DNA from 2 places in the Rhodococcus huquni genome. Region 1 is predicted to be linked to the other one. Evidence: riboswitches for the same ligand, from Rfam matches in the RefSeq annotation. Region 1 holds a riboswitch; the other holds the start of a gene.
What was found. Region 1 has a riboswitch for cobalamin ahead of ACZI8R_RS04840 (FecCD family ABC transporter permease). Riboswitches for the same ligand answer to the same signal wherever they lie in the genome.
Positions count from the first base shown of each region.

Region 2: it holds a riboswitch for cobalamin, as region 1 does, so the genes downstream of both, metE (5-methyltetrahydropteroyltriglutamate--homocysteine S-methyltransferase) here and ACZI8R_RS04840 (FecCD family ABC transporter permease) in region 1, are expected to answer to the same signal.

Region 1 is NZ_JBUYWE010000002.1:271,048-276,803, reverse strand. It holds gene ACZI8R_RS04855 (CCA tRNA nucleotidyltransferase) at 1-522, shown strand, start outside; gene ACZI8R_RS04850 (ABC transporter substrate-binding protein) at 595-1,602, opposite strand; gene ACZI8R_RS04845 (ABC transporter ATP-binding protein) at 1,599-2,372, opposite strand; gene ACZI8R_RS04840 (FecCD family ABC transporter permease) at 2,372-3,409, opposite strand; cobalamin riboswitch at 3,540-3,760, opposite strand; gene ACZI8R_RS04835 (VOC family protein) at 3,875-4,642, shown strand; gene ACZI8R_RS04830 (bifunctional nitrate reductase/sulfite reductase flavoprotein subunit alpha) at 4,810-5,756, shown strand, end outside.
Region 2 is NZ_JBUYWE010000005.1:284,294-290,049, reverse strand. It holds gene ACZI8R_RS12540 (3-deoxy-7-phosphoheptulonate synthase) at 1-1,024, opposite strand, end outside; cobalamin riboswitch at 1,364-1,558, shown strand; gene metE (5-methyltetrahydropteroyltriglutamate--homocysteine S-methyltransferase) at 1,688-3,949, shown strand; gene ACZI8R_RS12530 (ATP-dependent Clp protease ATP-binding subunit) at 4,034-5,756, opposite strand, start outside.

The sequences.
Region 1 (5,756 bases):
AACGAGGAAGGTGGCGGCGTCAGCTTCCACCACCACGAGGTCGTGGGCGCGAAGATGGTGCGCAGAAGAATGCGGGCCCTCAAGTACTCGAAGCAGATGGTCGACGACGTGTCGCAGTTGGTGTTCCTGCACCTGAGGTTCCACGGCTACGGCAAGGGACAGTGGACGGATTCGGCGGTGCGTCGATACGTCACCGATGCCGGCGAACTGTTGCCGAGGCTCCACAAGCTGGTGCGCGCGGATTGCACCACCCGCAACAAGCGTCGTGCCGCAACCCTCCAGGCCACTTACGACGACATCGAGGAGCGGATCGCCCGTCTGGCCGAGCAGGAAGACCTCGCTCGCGTTCGGCCCGATCTGGACGGCAACGCGATCATGGAGCTCCTCGGGATTCCTGCCGGGCCCGAGGTGGGCAAGGCGTGGAAGTTCCTCAAGGAGCTCCGGCTCGACCGTGGTCCGCTCGATCGCGACGATGCGGAAGCGGAACTACTGGCGTGGTGGGCGCAGAAGCAGAAGCAGTAGCCCGCCCCTCCGGACGAACGCGACGCACGTCCGATCTGACTGGACGAATGTTCCATTCGTACCGCGCTCCGGTCAGAGGGCGTTGGCGCGCAGGAACTCTGCGACGGTCGTGACAGCTTGCGGGTTGCGGGGGCTTTGCCCGAGAGCGGCGTAGGGCAACGCGATGATGTTGTTCTCGCGCACCGCGGTGGTCCCGGCCATGAGTGGCTGCTGTCGGAGTTGTTCGATCTTGGCTTCGACGGTGTTCTCCGGGCCCGCGCCGTAGTCGACGATGACGATCGCCTGCGGGTCTCGCTGCGCCGCGGCTTCCCAGGAAGCCGTGGTCCACGAGTCGTCGATGTCGTCGAAGATGTTCGATCCGCCCGCTTCGCGGATGATCTGCGAGGGCGCGGCAGTGTGGCCGGAGGTGAACGGTTCGGGTGTGGCGCTGTCGAAGAGGAACACGCGTGCTGGTTCGACATCAGCGGGGACCGTCGCGTTGGCGGCGGCAACCTGGGATCGGTAGTCCGCGACCAGTTGGTCCGCGCGTTCGCGCACACCGAAGATGTCGCCGAGGTTCTCGAGGTCCGCGTACAGGGCATCGAGCGGGTCCATGATTCCGCGCTGGGTGGTGCCGGGCTGGCGGCACGCCTCGGTGAGTTGGTAAGGAGTTGCCCCGATTTCACGAACCCAGTCCGGGGTGAGGCCGGTCGCTTCCTTGAAACCGTAATTCCATCCGGCGAAGACGAAGTCGGGGTCGGCCGCTTGTACGACTTCCCTGGTGAAGGCATCACCGATGTCGGGGGTGCTCTCGAACTCCGATTTCCACGGTGAGGTATCGATGTCACGTTCCTTGCCGGGATACCCGGTGCGACCGGCAATCCGGTCGGCGAGGCCGAGCGCAAGCATCATCTCGGTGATGCCGGTGTCGTTGGTGACCACGCGCTCGGGAATGCCGGTGACCGTCAATGGATCGCCGCAGTTGGTGACGGTCACGGTCTCGCCCTCGACCGGTGGCGCAGCTTCGAGCTCGGCGCCACAGGCGCTCACCGTCAGTGCCACTGCCACAGCAGTCGTCCATGTCCGGATGTGTCGGCTCATGGGCCCTCTTTCTCGTCGAAGATGATCTGGGGCACACCCAGTCTCGGGTGGGTGACGATGTGGCCGCCGATCGTGAAGTGGCGACGCAGTACTTCGGGAGTGATCACGTCGTGGGGAGTGCCTGAGCAGACGAGACGTCCGGCGCCGAGCACGAAGATGCGATCGCAATACTGTGCTGCGAGATTCAGATCGTGCAGCGCGGCGATGGCGGTGACACCGAGCGTGCGGGCTGCGGTGAGCACGGCGTATTGGTGGTGGACGTCGAGATGGTTCGTGGGCTCGTCGAGTACGAGGACGTTCGGTTCCTGTGCGAACGCGCGGGCGATGAGGACGCGTTGGCGTTCTCCACCCGACAGTGACGAGAACGTCCGTTCCGTCAGGTCGTCGGCACCCGCCATGGCGGTTGCTTCGGCGCAGACGCGTCGATCGTTCGCCCGGTCTCGCGTGAAGGTTCCACCGTGCGGCAGGCGGCCGGTGGCGACTATTTCGGCAGCGGTGAAATCGAAGTGAAGCGGAGCTTCCTGGGTCAGTGCAGCCACTTGACGGGCATTGTCCCGCATACTGATTGCTCGGTTGTCGCTGCCGTCGACCGAGACTGTTCCCGAGGACGGGGACAGCGCCCGGTACAGGCACCGCAGCAGAGTCGACTTGCCACTGCCGTTGGGTCCGACGATTCCGATGAAATCACCCGAAGGGACGGTCAAGGTGACGTCCTGCACGATCGCTCGGCCGCCGATCGAGACCTCGACGTCGTGGTAGTCGACGCGCATCAGTTTGCTCCCATCAGTGCGCCGCGACGCCGCATGAGTGCGATGAACACCGGAACGCCGACGGCGGCGGTGATCGCGCCGAGCGGAAGTTCTTGTGGCGGAACAACGGTTCGAGCCAGCAGGTCCGCGGTGACGAGGAAGACTGCGCCGAGGATCGGAGTCACGACGATCAACCGCGTGTGGTCCGCGCCAACGAGGATTCGGGCAACGTGAGGCACGACCAAGCCGACGAAACCCACGGCGCCGCAGATCGAGACGAAGCAGCCCGTCATCGCGGCCGCGACGACGAAAAGCATGATTCGAAACTTCGATGCGTCGAGGCCGAGGGCGGCGCTGACTTCGTCTCCCATCGACAGTGCATTGAGGTGTCGGGCGGACCAGGCGATCGCGGCGAGGCCGACCGTGGTCACTATCGCGGCCAGTGGCACCAGCTCCCACCTCGCCGCCGAAAGGCTCCCGAGCAGCCAGAACATCACACTGCGAGCGCCGTCGCCGTGCGGGGCGAGGAAGACCAGCACCGTCGTGATCGCCGAGAACCCGTACCCCAGCACAGTGCCGGTGAGTACGAGTCGCAAGGGGACGAGGCCGGCGGCCGAGCGTGCCATGAGGTAGACGAGCAGGGTTGCTGCGAGGGCACCGACGAAGGCAGCGGTGGACAAGGCGTAGATACCGAGCACGCCGAACGTGCCGAACAGGACCACCGACGTGGCACCCACGGATGCGCCGGACGAGATTCCGAGGACGTACGGGTCGGCCAACGCGTTCCGCACCATGGCTTGAACTACCAGCCCGACAGCACTCAGACCGGCACCCACGAGGATGGCCAGCAGGACGCGGGGCAGCCGCGTATCGACGATGATGCGGTAGTTCGGAACGTCGGCCGCAGCGATGTCGCCGCCCGTGATCTCCGCCCAGACGATGTGACAGACGTCCGTCCACGCTATGTGCGCCGTTCCGAGCATCAGGGCGAACAGTGAAACCACGAACAGTGCGGCGAGGGACGCGACCGTCAGTGCGGCCACTGAGGTTCTGCGCATTCGTCGGCTCTTCCTGATGTGATCGAGTACTGCCTGACCACATCCGGGCACCCGCGAGCGAAGACACACGAACGACACCGTCCGCATCTCTCGTCAACTGTGTCCCACGAAGTCGACAAGCGACCACGCCGGTGGCGCGGCCGCGGTGGCAGGTCTTCGGACTCGTCGACACGCCTCCCGAGAACTCGGGCAGGCACCTACTGGTGGTCGCTTCCCGAGTCGAGCGGACTCAGTGCTGATGACCACGGTCGTTTCCACATACCGCTGCGGGGCAGTTCCGGATTCGAACCGGATTCCCTCTTACGATCCGACGGCCGAAAGCCGACGGAAACCAACGCGTCGAGGACTGTAACACCGGATCCGTGTCGTACCCCCGGCCTACCGTCGTAGGCGGATCGGTTGAGATCGGCGCCGACCGGGCACGCCCCACTATGCAGCACACCGACAAGCACGGGAGCAGTAGCGATGAGTGAAGTCACCACCAATCAACCGCTCGGCACACCGACATGGCTCGATCTAGGCATTCCTGATCTGGACAAGGCCATCTCCTTCTACGGCGCCCTCTTCGGCTGGGAGTTCGACGTCGGCACTGAGGAGACGGGTCGATACACGATGTGTCGGCTGCGCGGAAAAGACGTGGCCGCGCTCATGCCCAATCCGGATCCCGATGCCAAGGACTTCTGGTGGAACGTCTACCTCGCCACCGACGACGTCGACGCCAGCTTGGCTCGTGTCCGGGAGGCAGGCGGGAACGTGCTGGTCGACGCCATGGATGTGATGAACTTCGGTCGCATGGCGATCATCGTCGATCCTTCCGGGGGCCAGTTCGGTTTGTGGCAAGGGAAGGACCACGTGGGCTGCGCATTGGTCAACGAGCCCGGTGCGTTGCTCCGCAACGACCTCGTGACCCCGAACCCCGGCCCCGCCCGGGAGTTCTACTCCACCGTGTTCGACTTCACGCTGGACGGAAACGACGACCTGGGTGACGTGGACTTCACTTTCCTGCGTAGGCCGGACGGCCACGAGATCGGTGGAATCATGGGCGTTCCGGATGCCCCTCCGTCTTCGTGGGGCACCTTGTTCCAGGTCGAGGACGCCGACCGTGCCGTTGCCGTAGCCCGCGAGCAGGGCGGTCAGGCGGAGGACGCCGCCGACATGCCCTACGGACGTACCGCTGAGATTCGCGATCCGTTCGGTGCGCCGTTCACGGTCGGGGCCCCGCTCGGGTCCTGACACGCAACGCGTGACCAGCCCTCACCGCAACGACGCGAGTTCGGTGCTCGAGACGTCATCGAACCCTCACCTGGGTTAATCCCGACGAAACACGCGCGCCTGCAGCATTGATACAGGCCGCGCGCCGCCTCTGGGTGGCGCATGCCGGGCAGGTGAGGAGCGCGTCGATGCAGCAGAAAGCCGGTACGTCCACGGTGAAGACTGCCTGCTCGTACTGCGGTGTCGGCTGCGGGATGGTCCTCGAGGTGGAGACCGACCCGGAGACCGGTCGGCGCAAGGTCCTCAAGGCTGCCGGTGACAAGACGCACCCGACCAACTTCGGGCGTTTGTGCACCAAGGGGGCCACCAGTGCGGAGATGCTGGCGGCCGATGGGCGAATGGAGTCCGGCTACGTTCGAGAGCGGCGAGGGGAACAACCTCTCGCAGTGCCGGCCCGGCAGGCGATTCGGGATACCGCGCACCGATTGAAGGGCATTCTCGACGAGCATGGCCCGGACGCACTCTCCTTCTACGTGTCCGGTCAGATGTCCATCGAGGCGCAGTACCTGATCAACAAACTGGCGAAGGGGTTCGTCGGAACCAACCAGATCGAGTCCAATTCGCGCTTGTGCATGGCCAGTGCCGGCACCGGCTACAAGCAGTCCCTCGGCGCGGACGGCCCGCCCGGGTCCTACCAGGATTTCGACAAGGCAGACGTCTTCTTCGTCATCGGCGCCAACATGGCCGACTGCCACCCGATCCTGTTTCTTCGGCTCCTCGACCGGGTGAAGGTGGGGGCGAAGCTGATCGTCGTCGATCCGCGCCGCAACGCGACCGCCGACAAGGCCGATCTGTTCATGCAGATCAACCCGGGAACCGATCTGGCCCTGCTCAACGGACTGTTGCACGAGTTGGTGAAGAACGGCCACACCGATCCGGATTTCATTGCAGAGTTCACCGAGGGGTGGGACGTCATGCCCACGTTCCTCGAGGACTACTCCCCCGACCGAGTCGCCGAGATCACGGGAATCGCAGCGGATGACATCCGCTCGGCGGCGCGGTGGATCGGCGAAGCCGCGGAGTGGATGACGTGCTGGACGATGGGCCTCAACCAGAGCACCCACGGCACCTGGAA
Region 2 (5,756 bases), on a different contig from region 1:
CAGTGGTGTCCCAATCGAGGCAGGCATCGGTGATCGACTTGCCGTACTCGAGTTCGTTCGAACGCCCCAGCGTGAGGTCTTGGCGTCCCGCTTCGAGGAAGCTTTCGAGCATGACTCCCACAACGCCCTTCTCGCCGTTCTCGATTCGTTCGGCGAGGTCCGTCACCACGTCCACCTGCTTTTCGTGGTTCTTGGAGCTGTTTCCGTGGCTGGCGTCCACCACCATCCGCTCGGGCAGGTTCGCCTTACGCAGCCGCGCAGTCGTGTCCGCGACCGTCTCGGCGTCGTAGTTCGGTCCCTGCGTGCCGCCGCGCAGAATGACATGGCAGTCGGGGTTGCCGGCTGTCTTCACCAGTGCAGCATGGCCGTCGAGATCGGTTCCGGGGAACACGTGACTGGCCGCGGCAGCCCGCGATCCGTCGACGGCGACCTGTACATCACCCTCGGTCGAGTTCTTGATTCCCACCGGCATCGACAGCGCACTGCACAACTGGCGGTGTACCTGACTCGCCGCGGTGCGCGCCCCGATGGCGCCGTACGACACGAGGTCCGCAATGTACTGCGGCAGAATCGGATCGAGGAACTCACAGCCGACCGGAAGTCCGAGACCCGAGATGTCGAGTAGCAGTTTGCGTCCGATCCGCAGACCGCTGTCGATGTCGAAGGTCCCGTCGAGGTGAGGGTCGTTGAGCAGGCCCTTCCACCCCAACGTGGTGCGCGGCTTCTCGAAGTACACCCGCATGACGATGTGCAGGTCGTCGCGAAGTTCCTCCGCCTTCGAAGCGAGAAGGCGCGCGTAGTCCATGGCGGCTGCCGGATCGTGCACCGAGCACGGGCCGACCACGACCAGCAGACGGTCGTCTTCGCCGTTCAGGATGTCGACGGTGTTCGCGCGACCCGTTCGGACCGTTGCGGACGCGACGTCGTCCGGGCGCAGTTCTTCCCGCACGACGGATGGCGGCACGAGCGGACTGAGCGAGACAGTTCGCTGACTGTCGAGTGAGTTGTCGAGAGTGAGGGACATGGTGTCGGTTTCCTGTTCCGACCGACCCTCGAAGAATTCGAAGAGCTCCGACGAGCCGGTCTGCGATCCGGCTCGTGGGGTGGGAGGTCAGCGCGTGGTTACACCGACCGACCCACCCGGGGCCGGCCTGCTAAACCAGAAATATGCGCGCTGCATGCCGACCAGACTAACCACTTGTCCGGTTCGGCGCCAATGGGGCGGCTTCGCCGCCTGTGAGTGGCTAGCGAGTCCAGACACTCGCAGACCGCGCACGGGGCCGAAGGCCGTATGCTGGGGCCTGCAGCTGGTTCGCCCGGTGCGGTCGTGAGGAGCCCCGAAGACCACACTCGGCGTCGAAGCGCGTAGTCGCCCGCAAACGGTGACGCGCGTGAGAGGGAATCCGGTGAAATTCCGGAACTGTCCCGCAGCGGTGAGCAGGAACGACCGCCGTCACCACGCACTGGGCATCAGCCTGGGAAGCGACGGCCATTAGGTCCGATGTCGTCACATCGGCTGCCTGTGAGTCCGAAGACCTGCCGACTGTGTCGGGCACGCCGTGCCCGACGGTTCACTGCCTCGTGGATTGGGCGTGTAGACCTCCGCGCTTACTGCAAGAACCCAGGGCTCGAGAGGTGTACCCGCTTGCCGGTGGTGTCCCATACCGCTACGCAACTGGAGAATTTCGTGACACTTTCATTCACCGCGACCGTGCTGGGCTCCCCTCGCATCGGTCCGAACCGTGAACTCAAGAAGGCCGTCGAGGGCTACTGGGCGGGCAAGGTCGACGCAGCCGCCCTCGAGTCGGTGGCTGCCGACCTCCGCGCTCGTAACTGGACCGAGCTGCGCGACGCCGGCCTCGATTCGATACCGATCAACACGTTCTCGTACTACGACCACGTGCTCGATACCGCCGCCATGCTCGGCGCGCTGCCCGAGCGGGTTGCCGGTATCGAGACTGCGCTCGACCGGTATTTCGCCGCTGCACGCGGCAACGACACCGTCGCACCCCTCGAGATGACCAAGTGGTTCGACACCAACTACCACTACCTCGTTCCGGAAATTTCGCCGACCACCACGTTCTCGCTGGATCCGTCCAAGGTGCTCGCCGAGCTCGAAGAGGCACGTGCGCTGGATATTCCGGCTCGCCCGGTGATCGTCGGCCCCGTGACGTTCCTACTTCTCTCGAAGTCCGTCGGGGCCGATGCGCCGCTACTCGACCGCATCGACGAACTTCTGCCGCTGTACGCCGAACTGCTCGCGCTCCTCGCCGAGAACGGCGCTCAATGGGTGCAGATCGACGAACCTGCACTCGTCGCGGACCGCACGGCCGAGGAGATCGCAATCGCCAAGCGGGTATACGACTCGCTTTCGGGACTCGAACAACGCCCCGCAATCCTCGTGGCGTCCTACTTCGGTGGTCTCGGCGATGCTCTTCCCGCTCTCGCCGCCACCGGAATCGAAGGATTGGCAGTCGATCTCGTGACAGGCGCCGACTCACTGGGGTCCGTGCCGGAGCTGACTCGCAAGCACATCGTCGCCGGGGTGGTCGACGGGCGCAACGTCTGGCGTACGGACCTGGAGAAGGCACTTTCCACCGTCGGCACTCTTCTCGGGTCCACGGGCACGCTCGCGGTATCGACGTCGTGCTCCTTGCTCCACGTCCCGTACACGCTCGATGCCGAGACGGGAATCGACAAGGCGCTGCGCTCGTGGTTGGCGTTCGGCACTGAGAAGGTACGCGAGGTGGTTGCCCTCGGCACCGCGCTCACGAAGGGCCGGGAGAGCGTCGAGGACGAGTTCGCGCTGGCGCGGGCTGCCGCCTCGACACGAAACAGCGATCCGCGTCTGCACGACGCCGACCTGCGGAGCCGTCTGGCAGACATCGTCGAATCCGATGCGGGTCGCAGTCCGGCTGCCCAGCGACGTGAAGCTCAGGCCGCGTTGAACCTGCCCCTTCTCCCGACCACGACGATCGGGTCCTACCCGCAGACGACCAAGATCAGGGTGGCGCGCGCCGCCCTGCGCAAGGGCGAGATCGACCAGGCCGAGTACTTGTCGCGGATGCGCGCGGAGATCGCCGACGTCGTTGCATTGCAGGAGAAGCTGGACATCGACGTCCTGGTACACGGCGAGCCAGAGCGCAACGACATGGTTCAGTACTTCGCCGAGCAGTTGGACGGGTTCTTCGCAACGGCGAACGGCTGGGTCCAGTCGTACGGAAGCCGCTGTGTCCGTCCGCCGATCCTCTACGGCGATGTGCGCCGACCGAGCGCCATGACCACCTCGTGGATCACGTACGCGCAGAGCCTCACCGATCGTCCTGTCAAGGGAATGCTCACCGGGCCGGTGACCATTCTGGCGTGGTCCTTCGTGCGTGACGATCAACCGCTGGCGGACTCCGCCGATCAGGTCGCTCTCGCCATCCGCGAGGAAACGGTGGATCTTCAGGAAGCGGGCGTCAAGATCGTCCAGGTGGACGAACCCGCACTGCGCGAACTGCTCCCACTACGTGCGGCGCACCAACCCGCGTACCTGGACTGGTCGGTGGGATCGTTCCGCCTCGCAACGTCCGGCGTGGCCGACGAGACGCAGATCCACACGCACCTGTGCTACTCGGAGTTCGGCGAGGTCATCGACGCCATCGCCAAGCTGGACGCGGACGTGACATCGATCGAGGCCGCCCGTTCGCACATGGAGGTGCTCGACGATCTCAATGCCGTGGGCTTCGATCTCGGGGTCGGCCCCGGCGTGTACGACATCCACTCTCCGCGGGTGCCGAGCGTGGACGAGATCGCAGCGTCGCTGCGTGAAGCACTGAAGGCCGTTCCGGTGGAACGGCTGTGGGTCAACCCAGACTGCGGCCTGAAGACGCGAGGGTCTGCCGAAGTCGAGGCGTCACTGCGCAACCTGGTCGACGCGGCAAAGTTGGTCCGCGCCGAGCTGTAAGCGGCTCCGCCGCCTGTGAGTGGTCAGCGAGTCCCTGATTCGGAAACGAGCGGGACTCGCTGACCATTCACTGGGCCGAAGGCCCTATCCGACGGCGAGATCGAGCTCGTCGTCCGCCACACCGACGCTGACGCGCCCGCCCTCGACCAACACATCGTCGAGAATCAGATCGGCGATCCGGTCGTCGACGGCGCGCTGGATGGAGCGCCGCAGCGGACGGGCACCGAACTCGGGCTGATGCCCGTGTTCCGCTATCCAGTCGACCGCCTCGTTGCTGAACTCGATCTCGATACCCTTGGACTCGAGCCGCTTTCGGCTGTCCTCCAGCAGCAGATCGGTGATTCGATGAAGCTGCTGATCGTCCAGCTTGCGGAAGATCACGATCTCGTCGATACGGTTCAGGAACTCCGGACGCATCGCCTCACGCAGACGTGCCATCACCCGATCACGCAGCGGCTTCTCCGCCGCCTCCGCATTTCCGGTGACGAAGCCGAGGCCGCCCGCCTTGCTCGAGATGATGTCCGACCCGAGGTTGCTGGTCATGATCAGCACGGCGTTCTTGAAGTCCACCGTCCGACCCTGACCGTCGGTGAGACGTCCGTCGTCGAGAACCTGCAGCAGGGTGTTGAACACGTCCGGGTGCGCCTTCTCGATCTCGTCGAGAAGGATCACGGAGTACGGGTTGCGCCGCACCTGTTCGGTGAGCTGCCCGGCCTCGCCGTAGCCGACGTATCCGGGAGGGGCACCGACGAGACGGCTCACCGTGTGGCGCTCACCGAACTCGCTCATGTCGAGTCGGAGCATCTTGCTCTCGTCACCGAAGAGGCTTGCAGCCAATGCCTTTGCCAGCTCCGTCTTGCCGACACCGGTCGGTCCGAGGAACAAGAAGCTGCCCACCGGACGATCCGGATCACTCATGCCGGTCCGGCTACGACGCACTGCACGCGCGATGGCGCGCACCGCATCGTCCTGTCCGACCACCCGCTTGTGCAGCTCCTCTTCCAAACGGCGCAGACGTTCCTTCTCTGCCTGCGTCATCCGACTGGCGGGGATGCCGGTTGCTCGGGACACCACCTCGGCGATGTGTTCTGCCGTGACCTCGGGGGCGTCGACAGCTTCGTCCGGAGCGCCGTCGATCCGGGCGGAGACGGTATTGACCTCGTCCCGAAGACCCGAGGCACGCTCGTAGTCCTCGTCCGCGACTGCCTTCTCCTTCTCGGCCTCGAGTTCCACGACCCGCTTGCGCAGTTCCTCCTTGTCGACGCTCGGAGTACGCAGCGCCATGCGCGCACCCGCCTGGTCGATGAGGTCGATCGCCTTGTCGGGGAGAAAGCGGTCACCGATGTACCGCGCCGACAATTCGACTGCTGCGGTGATGGACTCGTCCGTGTACCGAATGCCGTGGTGTTCGGCGTAGCGGTCACGCAAGCCGTTCAGGATGGAGACGGCGTCTTCGATGCTCGGCTCGTCCACCGTGACCGGCTGGAACCGCCGCTCGAGGGCCGCATCCTTCTCTATGTGCTTGCGGTACTCGTCGAGAGTCGTCGCACCGACGACGTGCAATTCGCCGCGAGCCAGCTTGGGCTTCAGGATGTTTCCCGCATCCATCGCGCCCTCGGCCCCGCCGCCTGCGCCGGCAATGGTGTGAATCTCGTCGATGAACACGATGGTCTCGCCTGCATGCTCGGTGATCTCGTCGATCACGGAGTTGAGACGCTCCTCGAAGTCACCGCGGTACCGAGCACCCGCAACCATGCTGGACAAGTCGAGTTGGACGACTCGCTTGCCGATCAGCCGATCCGGAACA